One region of the Alteromonas infernus genome, then DNA from elsewhere that is predicted to be linked to it. Evidence: predicted binding sites of a transcription regulator. Region 1 holds the regulator's gene; each other region holds the start of a gene.
What was found. Region 1 encodes MetJ, which represses methionine synthesis genes. Its sites were predicted from a motif close to TAGACGTCTAGACGTCTA; they were not measured.
Positions count from the first base shown of each region.

Region 2: the regulator MetJ is predicted to act here: its motif matches at 2,078-2,095, upstream of thrA (bifunctional aspartate kinase/homoserine dehydrogenase I).
Region 3: the regulator MetJ is predicted to act here: its motif matches at 1,602-1,619, upstream of msrA (peptide-methionine (S)-S-oxide reductase MsrA).
Region 4: the regulator MetJ is predicted to act here: its motif matches at 1,777-1,794, upstream of metK (methionine adenosyltransferase).

Region 1 is NZ_CACSIG010000033.1:158,210-161,413, forward strand. Features, by position in the region: gene ACX5J7_RS09545 (malic enzyme-like NAD(P)-binding protein) at 241-1,476, shown strand; gene metJ (met regulon transcriptional regulator MetJ) at 1,650-1,982, opposite strand; gene metF (methylenetetrahydrofolate reductase) at 2,144-3,031, shown strand.
Region 2 is NZ_CACSIG010000054.1:135,890-139,093, forward strand. Features, by position in the region: gene thrA (bifunctional aspartate kinase/homoserine dehydrogenase I) at 1-1,903, opposite strand, end outside; gene ACX5J7_RS13240 (excinuclease ABC subunit UvrA) at 2,316-3,204, opposite strand, start outside.
Region 3 is NZ_CACSIG010000042.1:29,143-32,346, forward strand. Features, by position in the region: gene ACX5J7_RS10685 (sodium-dependent transporter) at 1-55, opposite strand, end outside; gene ACX5J7_RS10690 (SDR family NAD(P)-dependent oxidoreductase) at 324-1,049, opposite strand; gene ACX5J7_RS10695 (thiol-disulfide oxidoreductase DCC family protein) at 1,039-1,434, opposite strand; gene msrA (peptide-methionine (S)-S-oxide reductase MsrA) at 1,696-2,241, shown strand; gene ACX5J7_RS10705 (hypothetical protein) at 2,339-3,204, opposite strand, start outside.
Region 4 is NZ_CACSIG010000017.1:262,466-265,669, reverse strand. Features, by position in the region: gene tkt (transketolase) at 1-1,459, opposite strand, end outside; gene metK (methionine adenosyltransferase) at 1,865-3,010, shown strand.

The DNA.
Region 1 (3,204 bases):
TGCTATCATGCCTTGTAGCGCTTTCAGTTATTCGAATTCATATTGCGTAACTGAAAATGCAACAACAAATTAAGCTGGAACCTGTGGCTAGATTCGCTCAGTTTCAGTGTTTAAAACTTTTTGTAATTACTTGGTTAGAACGCGCTTGTGTTTATCTTCCTATAACTATAACGACATAAGATAGCGGCAAAGCGTGAGTAAAAACACCGATGAACCCTACATCTAAGGATACAATTTTACATGTCAGATTTTAGACAACGCGCACTCGATTATCACGCCTACCCCACCCCCGGAAAAATTCGCGTAGAGCTGTCTACGTCAGCAGATAGTGTTGACGACCTTGCATTAGCATACAGCCCCGGTGTTGCCGAACCAGTTAGGGAAATAGCTGAAGACCCCGATAATGCCTATAAGTACACCGCTAAAGGTAACATGGTAGCCGTGATTAGTAATGGCACCGCGATCTTAGGTTTAGGTAACCTTGGCCCCCTCGCCTCAAAGCCTGTGATGGAAGGTAAAGCCTTGCTGTTTAAACGCTTTGCCGGGCTAGATGCCATTGATATTGAAGTAAAGCATCGCACGACAGAAGAGTTCATTAATACTGTGGCGAATATCGCCGACACCTTCGGCGGTATAAACTTAGAAGATATTAAAGCCCCTGAGTGTTTTGAGATTGAACAAGAGCTTATAAAGCGCTGTAAAATTCCCGTATTTCACGACGATCAGCACGGCACTGCAATCGTCACGGCAGCGGGTATGCTAAATGCCCTTGAGATTCAGGGCAAAAATATCGAGAGTGCAAAAATAGTGTGCATGGGTGCAGGCGCAGCCGCGGTAGCTTGCATGGAACTACTCATTAAATGCGGCGCCCAGCGTGAACGCATTTATATGCTAGACAGAAAAGGGGTTATTCATACCCGTCGTGAAGAGCTGACTGAGCACAAAAAGCTCTTTGCTAACAACACCGACAAACGCACCCTTGAAGATGTTATGGAAGGCGCAGATATTTTTGTTGGCGTATCAGGGCCTGACGTTTTACCACCAGAAACGCTAGCGTTAATGGCAGAGAACCCTATTGTATTTGCTTGCTCAAACCCAGACCCAGAGATAAAGCCAGAGCTGGCCCATGAGGTGCGTAAAGACCTCATTATGGCAACCGGGCGCTCTGATTACCCAAATCAGGTTAACAACGTTCTATGCTTCCCTTTTATTTTCCGCGGCGCATTAGATGTTCGCGCCACGGCCATAAACGACGAGATGAAAGTGGCCGCCGTTGAAGCCCTTCGCACCATTACCAAAGAGCCGGTGCCAGAAGAAGTATTAGCGGCAAGTAAAAGCGACAGTCTGACCTTCGGTAAAGAGTACATTATCCCTAAGCCGATGGACCCACGCTTATGTGAACGTATCGCAACTGCGGTATCTAAAGCAGCGATAGCGTCCGGCGTGGCCCGGGTACCTGAAAACTCGGCCGAATAGGGGTAAATTAACAGTGGGGTTGCCGAAAACCAGACTAGCGAAAGGCTAACTTCAGTGATGTAGCATTAAACAAGAATTACTATGTTTAATATGCCATAAAAAACGGCGCTATTATTGTGAGATCACTTCACACTAATAGCGCCGTTTTTTGTTAGCATGGGTTAAGCTGAACTTTATTCATCTTCCGAGACGTTGTTTTCAAAGCTTGGATCTATACCCATTTCTTCCATAATGCGACGCGCTTCTGCTGGCACCCGATTAGGATTGTCTTTGCGCAAATCATCGTCGTTCGGTAAAGGTTGCCCCGTAAACGCGTGTAAAAACGCTTCGCAAAGTAACTCCGAATTGGTGGCGTGGCGCAAATTGTTTATTTGGCGGCGAGTACGCTCGTCGGTGAGTGCCTTCAGCACATTAATTGGTATAGAGACAGTGACTTTCTTTACCTGTTCGCTCTTTTTGCCATGCTCTGCGTAGGGGTGAATATACTTACCGTTCCATTCTGCCATTGTACTAACTCGGTCTACTCTTTTTTATGTTATGAACAGAAATTCTAAACAAGTTCACGAAAAGGTCAATTGAGCAGTGTAAACCTCTTGACGTCTAGACATATATTATTTAATTTAGACGTCTAAACGTCTATAAAATTACATTTTCAAGAGAATAAGCCATGGTTTCTTACGCGCAAGGTATCGATGCATTAAACCAGTCCCTGTCGGAACTGCGTGATATTGATGTATCTTTTGAATTTTTTCCGCCTAAAACGGAAGCCATGGAACAAACACTATGGAAATCTGTAGAGCGCTTAGCGCCACTAAAGCCAAGCTATATGTCGGTGACCTACGGTGCAAATAGCGGCGAACGAGACAGAACACACGATGTGGTTAAGCGAATTCAACAGCAAACCGGTGTTGCTGCAGTTCCACACTTGACGTGCGTAGATGCAAGCCGCGAGGAGCTTAAGCAAATTGCAAAAGACTACTGGGATTCAGGCATTCGCCGTATTGTTGCGCTTCGCGGCGATTTACCGCCAGGGTTAGAAAAAACAGAGATGTACGCCTCTGACTTAGTTGCCTTGTTGAAAGACGTGGCGGATTTTGATATTTCCGTTGCTGCTTACCCTGAAAAGCACCCTGAAGCCCCGAATGCGCAGTTCGACCTGCTTAACCTTAAACGCAAGGCTGAAGCAGGAGCAACCGAAGCCATTACGCAGTTTTTCTTCGACACCAGCGTTTATTTGCGATTTAGAGACCGCGCAGCCGCTGCCGGTGTAGATATCGATTTAGTGCCGGGCATTTTGCCAGTAACCAATTACCAAACCCTGGTTAAATTCGCTGGCTTTACTAACGTGCATGTTCCAGGGTGGCTACATAAAATGTTCGATGGCCTTGACGCTGACGACCAGGCAACGCGAAACCTTATTGGAGCAAACATTGCTATGGACCAAGTTAAGGTATTAGCGAAAGAAGGGGTTAAGCACTTCCACTTCTATACTCTTAACCGTAGCGAACTCAGTTACGCCATTTGCCATATGCTAGGCGTACGCAGTGGCGCATAATCTCCGTGGCACTCGCTTTAACAGTACCCTCTGATAATATGAATGCAGAACAGGCGCGTAAAAAGCGCCTTTTTTATATCACCTGCATAAAGCCTAATTTAAATTTTGCCACCAAGGCTTACCCCAGTTACCATTTGATATAGGTGTATTGAACTATCCACACCTATAGGCCT
Region 2 (3,204 bases), on a different contig from region 1:
CTTCAAAGCGGTGCAGAACGTCACCGGCGCTAAACAGCTTTTGCAGGTTATCAATAACCGGAAGGCCTGCGCCCACTGTCGTCTCATAAAGGTATTGACGGTTAGTAGAAAGTGCCGTTTTGCGCAGCTTACGGTAATAAGCCATGGCGCTGGTATTCGCCTTTTTGTTCGGCGTCACTACGTGGAAACCACTTTCCATCATATCAACGTACTGATTGGCAATGGCTTCATGGCTGGTGCAGTCAACAATAACTGGATTCACTAAGCTGTTGTCATTAGCAAACTGGTGTAAGCGCTCAACGCTCAACCCTTCGCTCGCTGAATCAAGTGCTGCGCTCCAGTCACCGCTTAAATCTATACCTTGGCTGTTTAACAGTAGCTTACGGCTATTGGCAATACCGTAGACACGCAGCTGAATATTGCGCTTTAACAGTGCCGGCTGCTGCTTTTCAATCTGCCCTAGCAGTTCAGTCCCCACGTTGCCACACCCTACTAGGAATACGTCTATGGTATGACGGTCAGAGAAAAAATTCTGATGAATGACTTTTACCGCTTTTTTCGCACGCTTGCTTTCAATAACTGTAGAGATTGAGCGCTCAGAAGAGCCCTGCGCGATGGCTACGTTGTTAACTCTCGCTTGCGCAAGCGAGTTAAAGAAACGGGCCGCCAAGCCTTTGGTTTGACGCATACCGTCACCCACTAAGGTAACAATGGCAAGATCATGACGCACTTCGATTGGATCAAGCAGCTGATTTTGTAACTCTAGTGCAAACGCATCTTCAAGTAAGGTTAACGCACGCTGGGCGTCCTTGCTTTGAATACAAAAACTGATTGAGTACTCAGAGGAAGACTGAGTAATTAAACTGATAGAGATATTCGCATTCGACATGACTTCAAACACGCGACTTGCCATGCCTACCATGCCTTTAAGACCAGGGCCTGCAACGTTAAACATAGTAACGTTATCAAGCTGTGAAATACCTTTAACCGACGTCCATACTTCACTTTTTTCGTTGCTGATAAGCGTACCCGGCGCCGCTGGATTAAGCGTATTGCGAATTAAACACGGGATGTGATGTTGAGCGATAGGGCCAATGGTTTTAGGGTGAAGAACTTTAGCGCCAAAATAAGACAGTTCCATGGCTTCTTGATAAGTCAATTTATCAAGCAGTACCGCACCTTCTACTTGGTTCGGGTCAGCATTGTAAACACCATCTACGTCTGTCCAAATCTCGCAACAGCTTGCATCGATACACGCCGCTAAAATTGCTGCGGAATAATCTGAACCGTTGCGGCCTAACGTCACTTTTTCGCCCGCTTCATTAGCGGCGACGAAACCCGGCATTATTAAGAACTCACTGCCATCGTTTGGTACGTCTGAAAAACGCGCCTTACTTAGCGACACGTCGGCAATGCTGTCTAGGTATTCGCCATCGGCAAGCACATATTTTACCGGGTCGATAACGCGGTTAGCGATGCCCTTCGCTGAAAGCATGGCGCTGAAAAGCGTAACCGAAATATATTCACCAATGCTTAGGATACCCGCTGCAACATTATCTGGCGCTACGCCAAGCAACTTTATGCCTTCAAGGTGCTGCTTTAATACACTGAGGTGACTGTTGATGAAATCTACCACGCTTGCGTGGGCAAAGCCGTCGAGTTCTTCGTTAAGGTTGTTGGCAATGCCGGTAACCGTGTCGTTCAGTTTAGTGAATAACGGTTGGAAATCTTCACCCGCGGCTGCTTGTTCACACAATAGTGAAAGCGCGTTCGTTACCCCCTTAGGGGCAGAGAGTACAACCGCAGCACCGTCGGTTTGGTGGGTGGCCGTGCTAATTTCCATAACGCGCATGTATCGCGGTGCATCGGCTAGAGAAGAACCCCCAAACTTTAAGACTTTCATATGCTGCTCCTTAAGGTTACGCATGCTAAAACGTGTGTAAAAAAAAGCCCGCTCTGTGTTAGGCGGGCTTTCGTTGTCTTTTGCTTACTTGCACTAGCCAGCGACCGCCCTTTTTAAGGTGGTAATCGACATCATGGTGGTGCGAGTAAGTAGAATCTTTTTCATACAAGCAATTTGCCGTATAGACGTCTATAAGTCAACCGCAGTTTTCACCACACTGTATTGCAAAAAGTGAAACACTCTTTAAAAAACATTTCTTTTTAAGGTACAAACCCGTTTTACCTCACTACGCCGTTTAAGTGTGATACTACACATTGGCTTCTCAAAGCCGTATTGCACGGTGCTTGCTGCTATGACAAAGGTGCGGCATGCAAAATGAGTAAACAAATGAGCGACCGGCGGCCTTTGCCGATTAATTTATTTTGCAAGCTTGCTTCAAAAAGGGCGCAGTTGCGCTTTCCTTATTCTTCGCAACGTCTTTTGGTGTGCCCCACGCCACGATTTGTCCACCGTCCTCGCCAGCTCCCGGCCCCATATCAATAACGTGGTCACTAGCGGCGGCCACTTGCATATTATGCTCAACCATCACCACGGTATTACCGCTATCCACAAGCGTACTTAAGTGCTCCAAAAGCAGTGCAGTATCTGAAAGGTGCAAACCTGTGGTCGGTTCGTCCAGCACATAAAGGGTGTTATTGTTTTGCGCACGCTTAAGTTCAGAGGCCAACTTAATACGCTGGGCCTCACCTCCTGATAGCTCGGTGGCACTTTGCCCCAGTGTAAGATAACCAAGGCCAACGTTAATTAGTGTTTTAAGCCCTCGCAAAACTGCGCTGTTATCCTCAAATACATCCTGCGCCTCGTTGACTGTAAGAGATAAAATATCGGCAATAGAGTGTTTTTTATAGTGAACATCTAAAACCTCATCCTTAAACCGTGAACCATTACAGACCGAACAAGGTGAATACACACTGGGCATAAATAGTAATTCTACCGACACTACACCTAGTCCTTCACAGTTGGGGCATCGGCCTTTGGTCACGTTAAAAGAAAAATGACCGGCATCATACTCACGGCTTTTGGCGTCGTCAGTGGTAGCAAATAAGCGTCTGATTTGGTCGAACATGCCCGTGTAGGTTGCGAGCGTCGAGCGTGGTGTTCTGCCTATAGGAGACTGATCTACAACCACTAAGCGACTTATATTATCTAACCCGCTGGCGATAAAGCCCTCTTGGGTAACCTTATCTTCGGATGAAAGTAACGCGACCTCATTAACTTCACCGTCAGTTTTATCTTTAACG
Region 3 (3,204 bases), on a different contig from region 1:
CAGCAGCCAAAATAAAACCTATGCGCGATCCGAACTGTTCTCTGGCCCCGCTCATATCCCTTCCTCTCGTTGAGTTATTGTTATAGCAGTTCGCAATAAAAACCCGACACCTGTTGTATGTCGAAGGTTAATGCCATGCGAACTGGTATTATTTTATTATCAGGATGGCGTTCTGTTATTATGACTCACGTGTGGCGTCAACGCGTTGTATTGCAACCTTTATGGGCTTATCAATACGCTGCACCAATCCCAAAAATAGCATGGTAACAGCAGTGAAATAAAAAGTCTTGATGTTGAACTTGTTGAAATGATGAAAGACCGTATCACCAAGTTACCACTTCACCGTTCCAGTCGATAAAATGGCAAACTTGCTCTCTATCTAGTTGAGAAAGGTGCGTAATAAGCTGTTTCGCCGTAAACTCAGGGGTAAATAGTTTCTTAGCAGCGACATTCTTTTGAAAAGGCTTTGAAAGCCCGGTATCAACGGTGCCCGGGTGATAGCAAACCAGTATTGTATTTTTTACTCTACGCTTGTATTCAACCGATGCGGTTTTAACAAACATGTTAAGTGCGGCTTTCGACGCGCGATAGCCATACCAGCCACCCAAGCCATTATCAGAAATACTGCCCACACGTGCACTTAGACATACAAGGGTCGAGCCTTCTTTGCTCACAATATTAACAAGGTGTTTTAGCCACAGCGCAGGCGTAATGCTGTTAGTACCAAAATACGCCGACAGTGCCGCTTCGTTTATATCCTCTAAACGCTTTTCAGGGTGAATGGCGTTTTCCTCGTTATGCAAAAAACCCGTGGTTATCACCACAGCGCTTATCACTACCCCCTGCTGCGCTAACTGCTGTACAAACTCACCTATGTGTTTATCGTCCTGCGTTGAGATTTGATAATATGAGACACTTTCTGTTTGCTCAAAGTCTGAAGCCGGCGCACGGCTTACCGCGATAACGTCATTGCCCATTGAGCGGTATTGGTCAACTAGCGCAGCCCCAATTCCCCCAGAAGCCCCAACAACTAACACCTTATTTTTCATTGGGCTCTCCTGGTATACAGCGGTCGCACTGGCGTTTTTTGCCCGTCAGCAAATAAGAAATAGTGTATCTATGCTTCGCGAAAACGTTATAAAAGGCATCGGCCACGTGGCGAATAAGCGGCCAACGAAGGGGCGCGTAAAGCCAGCCTACACCAACCGCTTTCCACGCCTCATGGGTGACGTCGAGGCCGGTTATCAAGGTGCCATCGCTGCGAAGGCCATGTATTCTGGCATTAAGTGCGTGCCAGTCTAGCGCGGGATAGCGAATAGAAAAATCAGGCGACTGAATATCAACCAGCGTTAGCTTGTTGTGTTTATCTCGTTTTGCTAGGTGTCGCATCTCTGCGATACATAAGGGGCAATAGCCGTCATAGAAAATAATCACTTTTTACTACCTCTACTACATAGAACGCATCGACGTTGGCTGTTTTGCCCGAAAAGGCAAAATCGATACCTTTCACTGAAAACGTAATCTATCGTAAAACTCATCACGCGTATTTAAAGCGTTAAGCTTAAAACCTTTCGCGATGACACCACATTATTCTTATTTAATATTCGTTTATACGATAAAAAAACACGCTTGGATGACTTGTGTTGAAGGCGGGGCGCACCCACACTACAACCATAGATTATGAGAGGTTTTATTATGGCAAATTTACAAGTCGCGACTTTGGCGGGCGGATGCTTTTGGTGTATCGAATCAGCGTATAACACCGTTGAGGGTGTAGAAAAAGCTATTTCTGGCTATGCTGGGGGCGAAAAAGCCGATCCAACTTATGAAGAAGTATGCACCGGCACTACCGGCCACGCCGAGGTAGTACAGGTAACCTTCGATGCAGATAGCATTAGCTATCGCGAAATATTGGAAATTTTCTTTGCGTTGCACAACCCTACACAGCTTAACCGACAGGGTAACGACGTAGGCCCACAATATCGCAGTGCGGTATTCTATCACAACGCCGAGCAAAAGGCCGAAGCTGAGAAAATCATCGCAGAAATTACTGAAGAAGAAATCTGGCCTGACCCAGTAGTTACGGAAATCGTAGAGATAAACAATTACTACGATGCCGAAGACTATCATCAGGATTACTTCAAAAATAACCCGCAAAACCAGTACTGTTCAATGGTGGTTGCGCCGAAACTGGCGAAGTTTAAGAAAACCTTTGCTTCTCGTCTGCGCAGTGACGCGTAACGAGAATCAGCGCGAATAACGCTGGTCCCGTTTTAATAAAAAAAGGTTGCTTTATTGGTGCTAGCAACCTTTTTTATGTGTCAGCGCTAACACTGATTTATTTAAACCACGTGTCGTTTATCTTAAGTGGAAATAATAGAGGCGCTAAATCTTCATATCGGCTTAAGTGAGCATCACACGTCGCGTTTTTTAAGTAGTTCTTTTCCCAAGGATCGTTAATGATCCACAGGGTATCTTTAATGACCACCACCCCTTCCATTGATGCATTATCCATAGTGTACTGCTCGCAATTCTCGTCGCCGGCAACATCAAAGGTAATAGGTATGCGTTTGGTTGGCTTTTTACCGCTGACATCAATTACCCAAAGTTCATTGTCATTTCTTGCAGCCCCCAGCAAATACGACGCGCCTGTTGTGTGCGTGTAGAAGGTTAATCCGTTGATAGGATGATTACCAGATGTAAACCGGGGTAGCTGCAAACTAGGTTCACTTACCGCTGCAAAGTCACTGGATTCAAAAAGACCGTCATCAACATTCAGCGAGAAAATCCTTGGCTGGCGGGCCTTGTCCTTCTCTAACCCTAAATACAAGGTACCGTCGTCGGCCATGGCAAGACCTTCAATACCGTCGTTAGGAAAATTACCCACTTCAAGTGCTAGAGGAAATTGGAGTGGACGCACATTTGACATTTCTACTGTGCCATTATCTTTGCGGGTAAGCTTGACCAGCAAGGTGGGATAGTCTGTTGAACCGGTATCCTCGTACTTGGTTTCACACCGTGGACTTAATGCTCCGGTGCGTGTGGCATCTTCGGTTACCGTATAAATCACATCGGTATTTCTGGGGTCTACGGCTAATGCTTCCAAATCAGGCTGCTCACTAAGATAGCTGAAAAAGCAGCTTCTACGCACACTTCTGGCAAACGAAAAACGCTCGCTCGATACGCTAAGTGTGGCGGTTTCTG
Region 4 (3,204 bases), on a different contig from region 1:
GCGTTGCACGTAGCGCAACCACCTGCTCCACCGGCTGGTGAGTTGGGCCGTCTTCACCCAGACCAATCGAGTCGTGGGTATAAACGAAAATAGCAGGCTGCTTCATAAGCGCCGCCATGCGTACCGCATTACGTGCATATTCCATAAACATTAGGAAGGTTGCGCCGTAAGCTTTAAAGCCACCGTGAAGGGTAATACCGTTCATCATGGCAGACATACCAAACTCACGCACACCGTAGTATATGTAGTTACCTGATGCATCGTTCGCTTCAACACCTTTACTGCCTTCCCAAATAGTCAGGTTAGAACCTGCAAGGTCGGCAGAGCCACCTAATAGCTCAGGTAGCAGCGGACCAAATGCGTTTAGCGCATTTTGCGACGCTTTACGCGAAGCAATGTTTTGTGGGTTAGCTTGAAGTTCAGCGATGATAGCGTCTGCTTTGTCGCTGAAATCTGCTGGCAGTTCGCCATTTACACGGCGTTTGAATTCTGCTGCAAGCTCTGGATAAGCGGCTTCGTATGCTGCGAAAGCATCGTTCCACGCGCTTTCCGCTTTTGAGCCTTTGTCTTTACCATCCCAGCCCGCGTAGATATCGTCTGGAATTTCAAATGCGCCGTGGCTCCAACCAAGCTTCTCACGCGTAGCAACAATTTCATCATCGCCAAGCGGTGCACCGTGGCAAGACTCAGTACCTTCTTTATTAGGCGAACCAAATCCAATGGTGGTTTTACAGCAAATTAGCGTTGGTTGCGTTGTATTCGCTTGCGCTTTTTCGATTGCGGCTTTCACTTGCTCAGCATCGTGACCGTCAACACCTTCAATCACTTCCCAGCCGTAGCTCTTGAAGCGCGCTGGTGTGTCGTCGGTGAACCAACCTTCTACTTCACCGTCAATTGAAATGCCGTTGTCGTCCCAAAATGCGATGAGCTTACCAAGACCAAGCGTACCGGCTAGTGAACACGTCTCATGAGAGATACCTTCCATCAAGCAGCCGTCGCCTAAGAATGCATAGGTGTGATGATCAACAATAGTGTGACCGTCTTTGTTGAATTGTGCTGCTAGCACTTTTTCAGCAAGCGCCATACCCACTGCATTGCTAATACCCTGACCTAGCGGGCCAGTAGTAGTTTCAACACCTGGCGCATAGCCATACTCTGGGTGGCCTGGGGTTTTAGAGTGAAGCTGACGGAAGTTCTTTAACTCTTCAATAGGCAGTTCGTAGCCTGAAAGGTGAAGCAAAGAATACAACAGCATCGAGCCGTGACCATTTGAAAGCACAAAGCGATCGCGGTTAGCCCAAGACGGGTTAGCAGGATTGTGTGATAAGAAATCACCCCATAGTACCTGCGCGATGTCAGCCATCCCCATTGGGGCGCCTGGGTGACCTGATTTAGCTTGTTGAACAGCATCCATGCTTAGTGCACGGATAGCATTGGCGAGTTCACGACGAGAGGGCATGTTGTCTCCTGATTTATTTTGTATCTTTTGTTTCGTATCTTAGCGGGCTAGGCAAGCTAGACGAGCGTAGAGGTAAGGCGTTCGCTCCACTTCTTTATACGAATGAATGTGGCATTATTCTTACCTATGCCACCTAACAGTTCAATGGGTTTTCATTGCCAATAGTGAAAGTAATAGTAAAAAATGGTCTATACGCTCACCAATGCGTATTAGCTCGGTAATGAAAACCCTCTTATCTTTGCCTAAGTCTTTTTATTGTATAGAAATAACCCTAATACTGATCGGGTCATGTCAACATTTCGTAACAAAGAGACTTTTAGACGTCTAGAAGTAAAGACTGGTATTTATAACTTGTTTTAGTACAATATACGACTATTTTGATAATTTAACGCTTACGGAGCATTTATGGCCACGCATTTATTCACATCCGAGTCAGTGTCTGAAGGACATCCGGACAAAATTGCTGATCAGATCTCAGATGCGGTTCTTGACGCTATTTTAGAACAAGATCCTCGCGCTCGGGTGGCCTGCGAAACGTATGTAAAAACCGGTATGGTTTTAGTAGGTGGTGAAGTAACCACTTCAGCGTGGGTAGACATTGAAGAGCTTACCCGCAACACCGTAAAAGAAATCGGCTATACCCATTCAGATATGGGCTTTGATGCTGACTCATGTGCGGTATTAAATGCCATTGGTAAACAGTCTCCTGACATCAATCAAGGTGTTGATAGAGCAAGCCTTGAAGAGCAAGGTGCAGGTGACCAAGGCTTAATGTTTGGTTACGCCAGCGATGAAACAGACGTTTTGATGCCGGCACCTATTACGTACTCTCACCGTCTTGTGCAAAAGCAAGCCGAAGTACGCAAGTCTGGTAAGCTAGACTGGTTACGCCCGGACGCAAAAAGCCAAATTACCTTCAAGTACGAAAACGACAAGCCTGTGGGTATTGACGCTGTTGTACTTTCAACGCAGCACTGCGATTCAGTAAGCACTGAAACGGTTCGCGAAGCGGTAATGGAAGAAATCATTAAGCCAGTGCTACCAAGTGAATGGATTGATGGCAATACACGTTTTCACATTAACCCCACGGGCCGATTTGTTATTGGTGGTCCAATGGGCGACTGCGGCTTAACAGGTCGTAAAATCATTGTAGACACATATGGTGGTATGGCTCGTCACGGCGGTGGTGCGTTCTCTGGTAAAGATCCATCTAAGGTAGACCGCAGCGCAGCCTACGCAGGCCGTTATGTTGCCAAGAACATTGTTGCGGCAGGTCTTGCAAAGCGTTGTGAAATTCAAGTGTCTTACGCCATTGGTGTTGCAGAGCCTACGTCTATTAGCATTGATACCTTTGGAACGGGCGTTGTTGATGAGAAAACGTTAGTAGCGCTTGTGCGTGAACACTTCGACCTACGCCCTTACGGCCTTATTCAAATGCTTGACCTTGAGCGTCCTATTTATCGCCCAACGGCCGCATATGGTCACTTTGGTCGTGACGAGTTCCCATGGGAAGCAACAGACAAAGCGCAAGCGCTAAAAGCCTCACTTTAATTCAGTAGGCAATAAGCACATAGTGCAAGACGCCGCTCGGTTGACGTTTTCATTATCGTCGTACCGAGCGGCGTTTTTGTTTTTCTTCGAGACAATGCTAGCGTGCGAGGAGAAAAAGTTAACGATTCTATTTTCAACATTTATTATTTAACGCTATGATTAAATAATGTTCGCTTCGTTATTTGCTACTCACC